4 regions of the Pseudomonas sp. UF-293 genome follow, and region 1 is predicted to be linked to each of the others. Evidence: predicted binding sites of a transcription regulator. Region 1 holds the regulator's gene; each other region holds the start of a gene.
What was found. Region 1 encodes sigma-54, which starts transcription at its own class of promoters, with help from an activator protein. Its sites were predicted from a motif close to ANTGGCATNNANNTTGCTNT; they were not measured.
Positions count from the first base shown of each region.

Region 1 (3,299 bases):
AGCGCTGCGCAATTTGTCGCGCACTTCCTTGCGGTCGAGCATGCTGGCGATCTGGCGCAGCAACTCCAGATGCGCATCGGTCGCGGCTTCCGGGACCAGCAGCACAAACAACAGGTCAACCGGGGCGCCGTCGATGGCGTCGAAATCGATCGGGGCTTCGAGGTGCAACAGGGCGCTCACCGGTCCCGCGCAGCCTTTGAGGCGGCAGTGGGGGATGGCGATGCCGTTGCCAAAACCGGTGGAGCCGAGTTTTTCACGGGCGATCAGCGCCTCGAAAACATCCTGCATCGCCAGATCCGGCACTTCGCGGTGGATCAGGTTGGCAATTTGTTCGAGGGCTTTTTTCTTGCTGCCGCCCGGCGCGTTCACCTGGGAACGGCCGGGGGTCAGGATGGTTTCAAGTCGGATCATGGGATAGGGGTGTTAACGACCGGTTGCGCCCTGGAGGAGGCTCTGGGTCTTTTCCTTATGCTTTTTGAGTTGGCGATCCAGCTTGTCGGTGAGTGAGTCGATCGCAGCGTACATGTCGGTATCTTCTGCGTTGGCGACCACTTCGCTGCCGGGGATATGCAAGGTGGCTTCGATCTTCTGCTTCAGCTTTTCGACGCACATCGTGACTTGCACGTTGGTGATCTTGTCGAAATGTCGCTCCAGTCGTTGGAGTTTTTCCTCGATGTAGGAACGCAGAGGTTGGGTCACTTCCAGTTGGTGTCCACTGATGTTGACTTGCATACAGCTTCTCCTTCGTTGCCAGTGCATAAAGCGGCAGGCCGAAAAGCCTGCCACTGGAACGCTGTAACGTGGCTTACATCAACCGCTTGCGTTCGCTCGAAGGCGCGATTCCGAGGGATTCGCGGTACTTGGCGACGGTGCGGCGAGCCACCTGAATGCCTTGTGCCTCCAGTAAACCAGCGATCTTGCTGTCACTCAACGGCTTTTTCTGATTTTCCGCGGCTACCAGTTTCTTGATGATCGCGCGAATCGCCGTGGACGAGCATTCGCCGCCTTCGGAGGTGCTGACGTGGCTGGAGAAAAAGTATTTCAGCTCATAAATACCGCGCGGGGTATGCATGAACTTTTGCGTGGTCACCCGGGAAATCGTCGATTCGTGCATGCCGACCGCTTCGGCGATGTCATGCAGCACCAGCGGCTTCATCGCTTCGTCGCCGTATTCGAGGAAACCGCGCTGATGTTCGACGATCTGCGTGGCCACTTTCATCAGGGTTTCGTTGCGGCTCTGCAGGCTCTTGATGAACCAGCGGGCTTCCTGCAGCTGGTTGCGCATGAAAGTGTTGTCGGCGCTGGTGTCGGCACGTTTCACAAAACCGGCGTACTGGGCGTTGACCCGCAGGCGTGGCACCGATTCCTGGTTCAGCTCGACCAGCCAGCGCTCGTTGTCCTTGCGCACGATCACATCGGGAATGACGTATTCGGCTTCGGTCGATTCGATCTGCGAGCCCGGACGCGGATTGAGGCTCTGTACCAGCTCGATGACCTGGCGCAGCTCGTCTTCCTTGAGCTTCATGCGGCGCATCAACTGGCTGTAATCGCGGCTGCCCAGCAGGTCGATGTAATCGGCGACGAGGCGCTTGGCCTCAGCCAGCCACGGTGTTTTGGCCGGCAACTGGCGAAGTTGCAGGAGCAGGCATTCGCTGAGGTTGCGGGCGCCGATCCCGGCGGGCTCAAATTGCTGGATGCGATGCAGGACGGCTTCGATTTCATCGAGCTCGATGTCCAGTTCCGGATCGAACGCTTCAAGAATTTCTTCGAGTGTTTCGTCCAGATAGCCCTGATTGTTGATGCAGTCGATCAGAGTCACGGCGATCAAGCGATCGGTGTCGGACATCGGTGCCAGGTTCAGTTGCCACAGCAGATGGCTTTGCAGGCTCTCGCCGGCCGACGTGCGGGTGGTGAAATCCCACTCGTCGTCATCGCTGCTGGGCAGGCTGCTGGCGCTGGTCTGGTAGACGTCTTCCCACGCGGTATCCACGGGGAGTTCGTTAGGGATGCGTTCGTTCCATTCGCCATCCTCAAGGTTGTCCACCGTCGGGGCGGTTTCCTGGTAGGAGGGTTCCTGTATTTCGGCGGGCTTCTGTTCGGCGTTGTCGGCCAGAGGATCGGCGTTGTCGAAGTCGTCGCCTTCTTCCTGGCGCTCGAGCATCGGATTGGATTCCAGAGCCTCCTGGATCTCCTGTTGCAGGTCCAGGGTCGACAATTGGAGCAGACGGATGGCCTGTTGCAGCTGCGGTGTCATCGTCAGCTGCTGGCCCATTCTCAAGACTAGCGATGGTTTCATGGCAGGGGCTTAACACCTTATTCGCCGGCGCTTTGCGCCATCCACTACAGGGCGCCGAAGCGCCAAACTTAAGCAAATTATATGCCTGAAACTGAAGTGTTTGCCTAGAGCGCTGTAACAATTAAAGCGGATAAATGCGCCTTGAATCGATACAGCGCTGTCGCGCTTACAGGCGGAACTCGTGACCCAGATACACTTCCTTGACCAGATCGTTGGCCAGGATGGTCTCGGCATCACCTTCGGCGATCAGTTGACCGTCGTTGACGATGTAAGCGGTTTCGCAGATATCCAGCGTCTCACGGACGTTGTGGTCGGTGATCAGCACACCGATGCCCTTGGCCTTGAGGTGGTGGATGATCTGCTTGATGTCGCCGACCGAGATCGGGTCGACACCGGCGAACGGTTCGTCGAGCAGGATGAATTTCGGCGCAGTGGCCAGGGCACGAGCGATTTCCACCCGGCGGCGCTCACCACCGGACAGGCTCATGCCGAGGTTGTCGCGGATGTGGCTGATGTGGAATTCCTGCAGCAGGCTTTCCAGCTCCTTGCGCCGACCGGCCTTGTCGAGTTCCGGGCGGGTCTCGAGGATCGCCATGATGTTGTCGGCAACCGACAGTTTGCGGAAGATCGAAGCTTCTTGCGGCAGATAGCCGATACCGGCCTTGGCGCGGCCGTGCATCGGCTGGTGGCTGACGTCCAGGTCATCGATCAGCACGCGGCCCTGATCGGCCTGCACCAGGCCGACGATCATGTAGAAGCACGTCGTCTTGCCGGCGCCGTTCGGGCCGAGCAGGCCGACGATCTGCCCGCTGTCGATCGACAAGCTGACGTCACGCACGACCTGGCGGCTTTTATAGGCCTTGGCCAGGTGCTGAGCTTTCAGAGTTGCCATTACTGGGATTTCTCTTCGGTTTTCTTCTTCGGCTGGATCACCATGTCGATGCGCGGACGCGATTCGGTGACCTTGCTGCCCGTGGCGCGACCGGCGCTGGCCAGTTTCTTC
Region 1 is NZ_JBSICA010000012.1:32,296-35,594, forward strand. Features, by position in the region: gene ptsN (PTS IIA-like nitrogen regulatory protein PtsN) at 1-411, opposite strand, end outside; gene hpf (ribosome hibernation-promoting factor, HPF/YfiA family) at 424-732, opposite strand; gene AC4IHP_RS15135 (RNA polymerase factor sigma-54) at 806-2,296, opposite strand; gene lptB (LPS export ABC transporter ATP-binding protein) at 2,463-3,188, opposite strand; gene lptA (lipopolysaccharide transport periplasmic protein LptA) at 3,188-3,299, opposite strand, start outside.

Region 2 (3,299 bases), on a different contig from region 1:
CACCACTGAAAAATTCGACGTGATCATCTCCGACTCAACCGATCCGATCGGCCCGGGTGAAGTGCTGTTCTCGGAGAATTTCTATCAGGCTTGCCACCGTTGCCTGAACGAGGGCGGCATCCTCGTCACTCAGAACGGCACGCCGTTCATGCAGATCGACGAAGTCAAAACCACCGCTGGTCGCCTGCGCAGCCTGTTCCCGGACTGGCATTTCTATCAGGCCGCCGTGCCCACTTACATCGGTGGTTCGATGACCTTCGCCTGGGGCTCGACCAACCCGGCCTACCGCAAGCTCAGCCGTGAAACCCTGCAACAGCGCTTCATCGGCAGCGGCATCGTCACCCGCTACTACAACCCGGAAATCCACATTGGCGCGTTCGCCTTGCCGCAATACGTGCTGCAAGCGGTCAACAAGCCGAGCAACGACTGATACTTCCCCGCAAAAAAACCTCCTTGTGGGAGCGAGCCTGCTCGCGAAAGCGCAGTGTCAGCCAACTCAATGTCGACTGGCACGCCGCCTTCGCGAGCAGGCTCGCTCCCACAACGCTCATCCGTTTTTCCTGACCACGTGCTGTAATCCTTTTGAACCAACTATCGCGGAAAAAAGTCGAGATAGAGGTAAGCCCATTTACGGGTTGATCGAGGAGGCACTGATGCAAAAGTGGAAAGTCACTTTCGTGGATGATCACGGCGAAATTGTTGATGAAGTCTTCGAACGTGAGGAATGCCCGTCCGATGATGAAGCCGCACGGCTGATCAAGGAGCGGCTTCTTCCGGTCGCCGCCAAGCTGGATCTGAACGATCTGGAAGGGCGCACCGCCGATGCCGGGGTGAAAAACCTCAAGACCCAGAACGGCATCGAAATCCGCAGCATCACACCCATCTGAACACTTCCTGTCATCTCGAAAACCAGGCCTTGGCAGCGGCGCTCTCTTGGGGCTACTCTGCAAGCGAGATCAGCGAATGGATCGCTAAGGTCTGGTCTTGTCAGCTACATGCTTGTTTCCCGCGCGCAACCACGTTGCCGTAGTACTTAGGCCAAAAGGCCCGGGGCGGGAATACGGAAAGTCTATCCATCAATCGAGGGGGACGATTCATGAGCACAGCCTATCAAGAAGACATCAGCAGCAACGTTCTGCGCCGCATGAAAGAAGGCGGTTTCGATTTTTCCCGGTTCCATCCCATCGAGTTCTACGCGATTTTCCCGGACGAGGAGCGGGCGCGCAGGGCAGCAGGCAAATTTCGCGGTGAATCCATCAATGCCCAGGTCAGTGCGCGCGACGACGGCGCCTGGTCGCTGGAATTGAGCAAAGTGATGTATGCGACCTATGACGATATTGGCGATTTCGAGCAAGGCTTTTCTGCCGTGGTCGAACCGCTGGGCGGCATTATCGAGGGTTGGGGCGTGAAGCAGGAGGTGCGCAATCGTTACCGGTTGAATTGATCTTGCGCATTGTTTGTCGGACAACGGCTGACCTTCGGGTCGGCCGTTGTCGTTTCTGGCTTCTGCACATCGCAGTGGCAAAACCCTGAAACAAGAATCTCCGGCAAAAAAAAGCCACCGGAGAGGCTGGCTAAAAGGGAAGACGGGTATGCAATAAAGTCCTGTCGGGACGGGGCTGCCAAGGCAGTTCAGCTCAGTGAGCTGGCGACTTCACGACGCCGTGCCGGGGAAGTTTTGCAGCGAATGCGCGGATTATCCGCAGTCGCGGCCGGGCAGTGAAATCAACTCTGACTATGCTGGTGATAGGCGATGCAGTGCGTCGCAATGAAGCGGGGGCAATCGGGCCGGGGCATTTGCCGCACAGGAATGGTGCGCGGTCTGCGGCATAGATCTACAACCGATTGAATTAAAAGCGTTTATGCCGATGGCACGGGCCTTGCGAAGGCCTGTATGTCCGGAGTGACAAGGAGTACGGCATGATCCGCACCTATTTTGATGAGATGTACGATGCCGGCGGCCTGGTCCGCCCGCATTACCGGGAATTCGCCCGCTGGCTGGCCGAGACACCTGACGAGTTGCTCGCGCAGCGCCGTCGCGAGGCCGATCTGTTGTTTCACCGGGCCGGGATCACCTTCACGCTCTATGGCGACGAGCAAGGCACCGAGCGACTGATTCCGTTCGATACGATTCCTCGCAGCATCCCCGCCAGTGAATGGCGGATTGTCGAGCGTGGCTGTATTCAGCGGGTCAAGGCGTTGAACATGTTTCTCGCCGACCTCTATCACGAGCAGCGCATCATCAAGGCCGGGATCATTCCCGCCGAACAGGTGCTGGCCAACGAGCAATACCAGTTGGCGATGCAGGGCCTGGATCTGCACCGCGACATCTACTCGCACATCTCCGGCGTCGATCTGGTGCGCGACGGCGATGGCACTTATTACGTCCTCGAGGACAACCTGCGCACACCCAGCGGCGTGAGCTACATGCTCGAAGACCGCAAGATGATGATGCGCCTGTTCCCCGAACTGTTCGCCGCCCAGCGCATCGCGCCGATCGATCACTATCCCAATCTGCTGCTCGACACGCTGAAAAGCTCCAGCCCGATCGAAAACCCCAGTGTGGTGGTACTTACGCCAGGGCGCTTCAACAGCGCGTTCTTCGAACATGCGTTTCTGGCGCGGGAAATGGGTGTTGAACTGGTGGAAGGCGCTGATTTGTTCGTGCGGGACGACAAGGTATTCATGCGCACCACCGATGGCCCGAAAGCGGTCGACGTGATCTACCGTCGCCTCGATGACGCATTCCTCGATCCGCTGGCGTTCAACCCTGACTCGATGCTCGGCGTGCCGGGGCTGCTATCGTCCTATCGTTCCGGCAATGTGGTGCTGGCGAATGCCATCGGCACCGGCGTGGCGGACGATAAATCGGTGTACCCGTTCGTCACCGAGATGATCCGTTTCTACCTCGACGAAGAACCGATTCTGAAAAACGTGCCGACCTGGCAATGCCGCAACCCGTCTGAACTTTCCCACGTGCTGGCCAATCTTCCGGATCTGGTGGTCAAGGAAACCCAGGGCTCCGGCGGTTACGGGATGCTGGTCGGGCCAGCCGCGACGACGGCGGAAATCGATGCGTTCCGCGAGCGCATCAAAGCTAAACCACATGCCTACATCGCGCAGCCGACGCTGTCGCTGTCGACCTGTCCGACCTTTGTCGAAAATGGCATTGCTCCGCGCCATATCGATTTGCGTCCGTTCGTGTTGTCCGGTCGCGAAACCCGGGTTGTACCCGGTGGTTTGACCCGTGTCGCGTTGCGTGAAGGCTCCCTGGTGGTGAATTCCTCCCAGGGCGGCGG
Region 2 is NZ_JBSICA010000020.1:54,245-57,543, reverse strand. Features, by position in the region: gene speE (polyamine aminopropyltransferase) at 1-430, shown strand, start outside; gene AC4IHP_RS19850 (hypothetical protein) at 654-887, shown strand; gene AC4IHP_RS19845 (ribonuclease E inhibitor RraB) at 1,097-1,444, shown strand; gene AC4IHP_RS19840 (circularly permuted type 2 ATP-grasp protein) at 1,921-3,299, shown strand, end outside.
Region 2: the regulator sigma-54 is predicted to act here: its motif matches at 1,868-1,887, upstream of AC4IHP_RS19840 (circularly permuted type 2 ATP-grasp protein).

Region 3 (3,299 bases), on a different contig from region 1:
ACTCCCGGGTCATGTTCGTCGGTGAACATCACGATCGGCCGGGGCTGGTCGCGGCTGACCAGCACCACTTGCTCCATGACATCGCGGCTCGGTGACTCGGTATCGATCAGGATCACGTCCGGGCGCACCGTTTCGACGCGCGCCGGCAGGTCGATGGTCAGGCCGGATTCGTCGATCACTTCGAAGCCGGCCTCGCTCAGCGCCGCTTTCAGGCGTCCGACTTTTTTCGCGGTATCGTTGATCAGCAGAATGCGCAACATGTTCGCGGTCTCCTGTCAGCGCTGGGCGAGAAGGGGGGCGGCGTCGTTCAGGGCATGCAGTTTGAAACTGCGTGCATAGCCCGCCGGGTCGCTGCCGTCCCAGACCCTGCCGTCGAGCAACTGGCTGCTGCGCAGGTCTGCGCAGGAAGTCGCGACACCGACAGCACTCGCTGCCTCGCGGTACAGATCCAGACGTTGAACCTGACGGGCGACGGCCAGATAGTCCGGATCCTCGCGCAACAGACCCCAGCGACGGAATTGGGTCATGAACCACATGCCGTCGGAAAGGTAGGGAAGATTGACCTCGCCCTCGCCATGAAAACGCAGCGCATGCGGATCCTGCCAGCGATTGCCGAGGCCATCGGCGTAGTCGCCCATAAAGCGCGGTTCGATGCACGCGGCGGGAGTGTCGAGGTATTCCGCAGCGCTGAGCAATTGTGCGGTGCTGCGGCGGTTTTCCGGGCTTTCTTCGATGAAGCGGCTGGCCTCAAGAATGGCCATGACCAAGGCGCGCGCGGTGTTGGGATACTGCTCGACGAATTCACGGGTGCAGCCGAGGATTTTTTCCGGGTGGTCGGGCCAGATGCTCTGGCTGGTCGCCAAGGTGAAGCCGAGATCCTGTTGCACGGCGCTGGCCGCCCACGGCTCGCCGACGCAAAAGCCGTCGATGCGCCCGGCTTGCAGGTGCGCCACCATTTGTGGCGGCGGCACCACCACGCTGTCGACGTCCTGCAACGGATGAATGCCCTGGCTCGCGAGCCAGTAATACAGCCACATCGCGTGAGTGCCGGTGGGAAAGGTCTGGGCGAAGGTCAGTTTTGCGCGGCTTTGGTGCACATGCCGATCAAGCGCTTCAGGACTGTTCACGCCAGCCTGTTGCAAGCCATGGGACAGATTCAGGCTCTGGCCATTCTGGTTCAGGCCCATCAGCACCGCCATGTCGGTCGGGGCGACGCCGCCGATGCCCAGGTGCACCGCATAAATCAGCCCGTACAGGCTGTGCGCGGCATCCAGCTCGCCGCTGACCAGTTTGTCGCGCAGGTTGGCCCATGACGCCTGGCGCTTGAGGTTCAGGGTCAGGCCGTAGGGCTGGGCGAAGCCCTGGGTGGCGGCGACCACCACCGAGGCGCAGTCGCTCAGCGCCATGAAGCCGAGATTGATCGCACTTTTTTCCGGCGCATCGCTGCCGTTGACCCAGGCCAGAGGCCCCAAGGACGTTTCGTTCATACGCTACCTCAAAAAAAACGCCGTCCCGGATTCTGCGCAGGCAAAACCCGGGGACGACGCCATTGTCCTGGCCTGCGCGCCGTCATTGGTCGGCAGACTGATGAGCAGGGCGGTGCAAGGCATATGCCAGTCGCCTGATTCGCGCAGGCGCCTCGCGCCGGGGGACGATGCCCGGCTATAATCGCCGCCTCTTTTCGCCGCCCGAGTCATTGCCGCCCATGTACACCCTGGCCCGTCAGCTGTTGTTCAAACTTTCCCCGGAAACCTCCCACGATCTGTCGCTGGATCTGATCGGCGCGGGTGGACGTTTGGGCCTCAACGGCTTGCTGTGCAAGGCGCCGGCGAAAATGCCGGTGACCGTCATGGGGCTGGAGTTTCCGAACCCGGTAGGGCTGGCGGCAGGTCTGGACAAGAACGGCGCGGCCATCGACGGCTTTGCGCAACTGGGTTTCGGCTTTGTCGAAATCGGCACCGTGACCCCGCGTCCGCAGCCGGGCAACCCGAAACCACGGATCTTCCGCCTGCCGGAAGCCGAGGCGATCATCAACCGCATGGGCTTCAACAACCTTGGCGTGGATAACCTGCTGGCGCGGGTCGCTGCGGCAAAATACAAAGGCGTGCTGGGCATCAATATCGGCAAGAACTTCGACACCCCGGTCGAGCGTGCGGTCGACGATTACCTGATCTGCCTGGACAAGGTTTACGCCCACGCCAGCTACGTCACCGTCAATGTCAGCTCGCCAAACACCCCGGGCCTGCGCAGCCTGCAGTTCGGTGATTCGCTCAAGCAATTGCTCGCTGATCTGGCCACACGCCGCGCCGAACTGGCGTTGCGTCACGGCAAGCATGTGCCGCTGGCGATCAAGATCGCGCCGGACATGACCGACGAAGAAACTGCGCAGGTTGCCCAGGCGTTGATCGAAACCGGCATGGACGCGGTCATCGCCACCAACACTACCCTGAGCCGTGTCGGTGTCGAAGGCATGGAGCATGGCGACGAGGCGGGCGGTCTGTCCGGCGCGCCGGTGCGCGAGAAGAGCACCAATACCGTGAAGGTCCTGGCGCGCGAATTGGCCGGGCGTTTGCCGATCATTGCTGCGGGCGGGATTACCGAAGGCAAACATGCAGCGGAGAAGATCACCGCCGGTGCAAGCCTGGTGCAGATCTATTCGGGCTTCATCTACAAAGGCCCGGCGCTGATTCGTGAATCGGTAGACGCCATCGCTGCGTTGCGCAAATAACCCGGTCCCCGTAGGAGCTGCCGAAGGCTGCGATCTTTTGATCTTGCTTTTGATTCTAAAAAAACAAGATCAAAAGATCGCAGCCTTCGGCAGCTCCTACACGAGATATGTGTCAGCCACACCGGCAATAAAAAGGGCTCCTCGAAGGAGCCCCTGGGCCGTAGCCCGCCGTCCGGGAAGGACGTGCGTGGTTAATTCAATGCAGATTCAGATTGTCGTGTCGGAATAAATGCCCTGTGTCAGCCGACGGCGTGAAGTTCGTTGAGTCTGTGGATTCCCGCAGTGCCGGTCATACCGTCCCAGTTGTCGCCGCGTCCTTCTCGCCAGCCGTTGATCCAGGCTTGACGTACCGACGGTAGAGTAAATGGGCAAAGCTCACGGGATTTGCCACCAACGCCATATTGATATCCGCGCAAAAATGCTCTTTCCAACGGATCACGCTTAAGTCTTCTCATAGGGTGTTTCCCTCACTTGTTGACTGTAGTGTCGCGTTGACCTCAATTGAGGTCTGGCAGAAAAAACCTGCCATCGTGCGGCTCGCTGCCGGCGTGGCGAGCCAAGGTGTTGACGC
Region 3 is NZ_JBSICA010000024.1:19,927-23,225, forward strand. Features, by position in the region: gene AC4IHP_RS21345 (ANTAR domain-containing response regulator) at 1-260, opposite strand, end outside; gene AC4IHP_RS21350 (CmpA/NrtA family ABC transporter substrate-binding protein) at 276-1,487, opposite strand; gene AC4IHP_RS21355 (quinone-dependent dihydroorotate dehydrogenase) at 1,706-2,728, shown strand; gene rmf (ribosome modulation factor) at 2,968-3,183, opposite strand.
Region 3: the regulator sigma-54 is predicted to act here: its motif matches at 1,599-1,618, upstream of AC4IHP_RS21350 (CmpA/NrtA family ABC transporter substrate-binding protein).

Region 4 (3,299 bases), on a different contig from region 1:
AATAGTCGACCGCGCTGGTGCCGATCACGCTAGTCGTTTGAGCCGCGACTTCCGCCACGCTGGCCGGAGCCAACTCTTCATCTACCGAATCAAGGCGACCACCCGCAGCGCTGGTCCGGCCACTCTGGCCCTGCTGCGCCTGTTCCTGGCCCTGCTGACCCTGCCAGCCACGGTTCTGGTCGGCGACGTTGACGTCGACCTGGCCCATGCCCTGCTGGTTGAACATGTCGCGCAGGCGGTGCATCTGGCTGTCGAGCGCTTCACGCACGCTCGGGTGCGCGCTCATGAAGGTGACCTGGGTCTGCTGATCGGGAACCATGTTCACGCGGATATCCAGACGCCCAAGCTCTGCCGGCTGCAACTGAATGTCGGCGGCTTTGAGGTTGACGCTGGACAGGTACATGACGCGGTTGACCACTTCTTCGGTCCAGCCGCTCTGGTGCATGGCGATCGGCTGATTCACCGGCAGCGCATTCGCGGTTTTTGGCGTTGCGGCCTGCGTGAGTGCCGCCAGACGGTTGGCGAAGTCATCGACACGGGTGTCGCTGGTGGCGGATTTCAAATCTTTCAAACCATCATCGATCAGCCCGCTGAAAGCTTTTTCGCCGCCCTGACTGGTGCTGTCCTTGTCGGCCTGCACGTCGAGCATGCTGGCCATGCCGGCGGCAAAGTTCTGCGCGGCGGTCAATTCACCGTCGGCCTGAGCTTGAGCAGGCGAGGCTTTCGGCTGCGCCTGACTGGCGGCGGAAATATGTCCGCCCTGCTCCATCGCCATGCGCACCGCCGGCATCGAGTCGAGCGGGTCTGCCGACGGATCGAAATCGCTGTCGGTGGCCGCCGGATCTTTGACCATGCCCGGCAAGGCCGCCAATGCAGGCGTTTCGGTTTCCGCCTGGGCTGGCGTTGCGGCTACCGGTGCCTGCACAGCAGGCGCTGCCACCAACGGCTGGACGACTTGCGCCAGAGCCGGATCAAGGGCCGGGTCTACAGGCGCGGCATCGGCCACAGGGGTTTGTACAGTTTCAGAGGTGTCATCGGCAGTGGCTGTCGCGTCATCGCTCGCCGCCGCTTTGTCGGCTGGCAACGCTTTGCCGCTATCGGCAACTGCTGGCTCGGGCGCGGCAGACTGGTCTTTGCCGATATCCTTTTTGCCGCTGCTGTCAGCGACTTTATCGCGTGCCGGTTTGACTGAATTATCGGCGCTTGCGGCAGGCTTGGCCGGCGCCTGATCGGCAAACACTCTGGCGAAGCTGGAAGCCTTGTCCCCGGCGTCTGCGGCCATTGCCGACGATTTGGCAGAGGCGGCTTGCGCCTTGGCCTGGGCGGCGGTCTGAAGAAGAATGTTGGGGGTCGCAGGCATGACACGGTCTCCGCTGCACTGGATCGTAGGTACAGTTGAGCAAGTAGACTGCAAGTGCCGGGCCAGTTTGGCCAGACACTTGCGAAAAGCGCCGGACGGCAGCTTCAGTGGATGTGGGCGTGGTGCTTTTCGCTTTCGTACACCGGGCGTACTTCGGCGAATTCAGCATGGATATCGGCGACTAGCTGAGCGAGCGCTTCCGGACTTTTGTCCTTGGCATTCGACTCAAGGTCCTGGCACAACCCAGCCAGTCGAACCGCGCCCATGTTGCTGGCGCTGCCCTTGAAGCTATGCGCTACATCGGAAAGCACTTTGGCGCTGGTGCTGTCCTGCAACTCGTGCAGGCGACTTTCCGAGTCTGCCAGAAAAGTCTCGAGCAACTCCGGATAACCGTCCTCCATCACCTCGCGCAAGGTGTCGAGAACGTCACGATCTACATGTGGGTCAGTCACTTGCTCACTCCTTGATCAAGAATGGGCGGATTATGCCTCAATCTCCCAGAAAAACTCCACGCTGGCACTACGACCTTGGTCCGACCAACTGGCGTTGCGCCCCAGTTGCCGGATCAGGCTGATGCCGCGTCCCGACAAGCGGACGTTATCCAGCGGCCGCTCCATGACCCGCGCCACATCAAAACCTTCGCCGCTGTCTTCGACCCGGATGACCAGACGCCCGCCCTCGCCCTGCGGTTGCACCTGCAAATGCACGCGCACATAACCATCCTGCAGCGACTCCAGCCGCGCGGCGCGCATTTCATAGTAACGGGCGAACCCCGTCGCATCGCACTTGAGACGCGAGTCGAGCCCCAGCACGCCATGCTCCAGCGCATTGGAATACAACTCGGCGATCACGCTGTACAGCGCCCCGCTCTGCGGACGCAGGCCATGTACCTCGAGCAGCAATTGCAAGAGAAACGGCAACGGATTGAAGCGCCTGAGCGTGGCACCGCGAAACTCGAAACTGGCCGACCAGTCCAGCGGGCACGACTGGCCGCTGTCGGAATACACCGGCGCCGCGCCGTGCGCCTGCGCCGACTCGACAAGGCTGACCTCGACCATGCTCACGTCATCACGGGCCTGCCCGCGAAAATCGCGCAGCGCCTGTTCGATGTCCTCGAACAACCGATCCGGCTCGCGGTTGGCAGCAAAGACCTGCTGCAAGCGCTCGACGCCGAACAACTGATCATTGGCATCGCAGGTATCAATCACCCCGTCCGACAGCAGAAACACCCGGTCATCAACGGCCATCGGATACACATCCGTTCGGTCATCGAAGGCCTGCGCACTGAGAATTCCCAGGGGCAAATGCCGCGCCGGCAAAGGCACGCGCTCGCCGCTGGCCATGCGGTGCAGGTAACCGTCAGGCATGCCGCCGTTCCACACCTCCACCGAGCGGCTCTGAAAACTCAGGCAGAGCAACGTGGCGCAGCAGAACATGTCCACCGGCAGGATGCGCTTGAGCTTGGCGTTCATCTCGCGCAGGGTCTCCGTCAACCCGTAGCCCTTGGCGGTCATGCCGTAGAACACCTCGGCCAGCGGCATCGCCCCCACCGCTGCCGGCAAACCATGCCCGGTGAAATCGCCGAGCATGACGTGCATGTCACCGGCGGGCGTGTACGCCGCGAGCAACAAGTCGCCATTGAACAGCGCGTAAGGCGATTGCAGGTAGCGGATATTCGGCGCACTCAGGCAGCCGGAATGGGCGACCTTGTCGAACACCGCTTTGGCCACACGCTGTTCGTTGAGCAGATAGTCGTGATGCCTGGCGATCAGGTCGCGCTGTTGCAAAACGGTCGCCTGCAGACGCCGCAAGCGATCCATCGCCTTGATTTTGGCGGCAAGGATCACTTGGTTGTACGGCTTCGCCAGAAAATCGTCACCGCCTGCCTCAAGACAACGGGCCAGCGCTTCGCTCTCGCTCAGCGAGGTGAGGAAGATGA
Region 4 is NZ_JBSICA010000002.1:489,030-492,328, reverse strand. Features, by position in the region: gene AC4IHP_RS04695 (flagellar hook-length control protein FliK) at 1-1,360, opposite strand, end outside; gene AC4IHP_RS04690 (Hpt domain-containing protein) at 1,465-1,812, opposite strand; gene AC4IHP_RS04685 (ATP-binding SpoIIE family protein phosphatase) at 1,843-3,299, opposite strand, start outside.
Region 4: the regulator sigma-54 is predicted to act here: its motif matches at 1,397-1,416, upstream of AC4IHP_RS04695 (flagellar hook-length control protein FliK).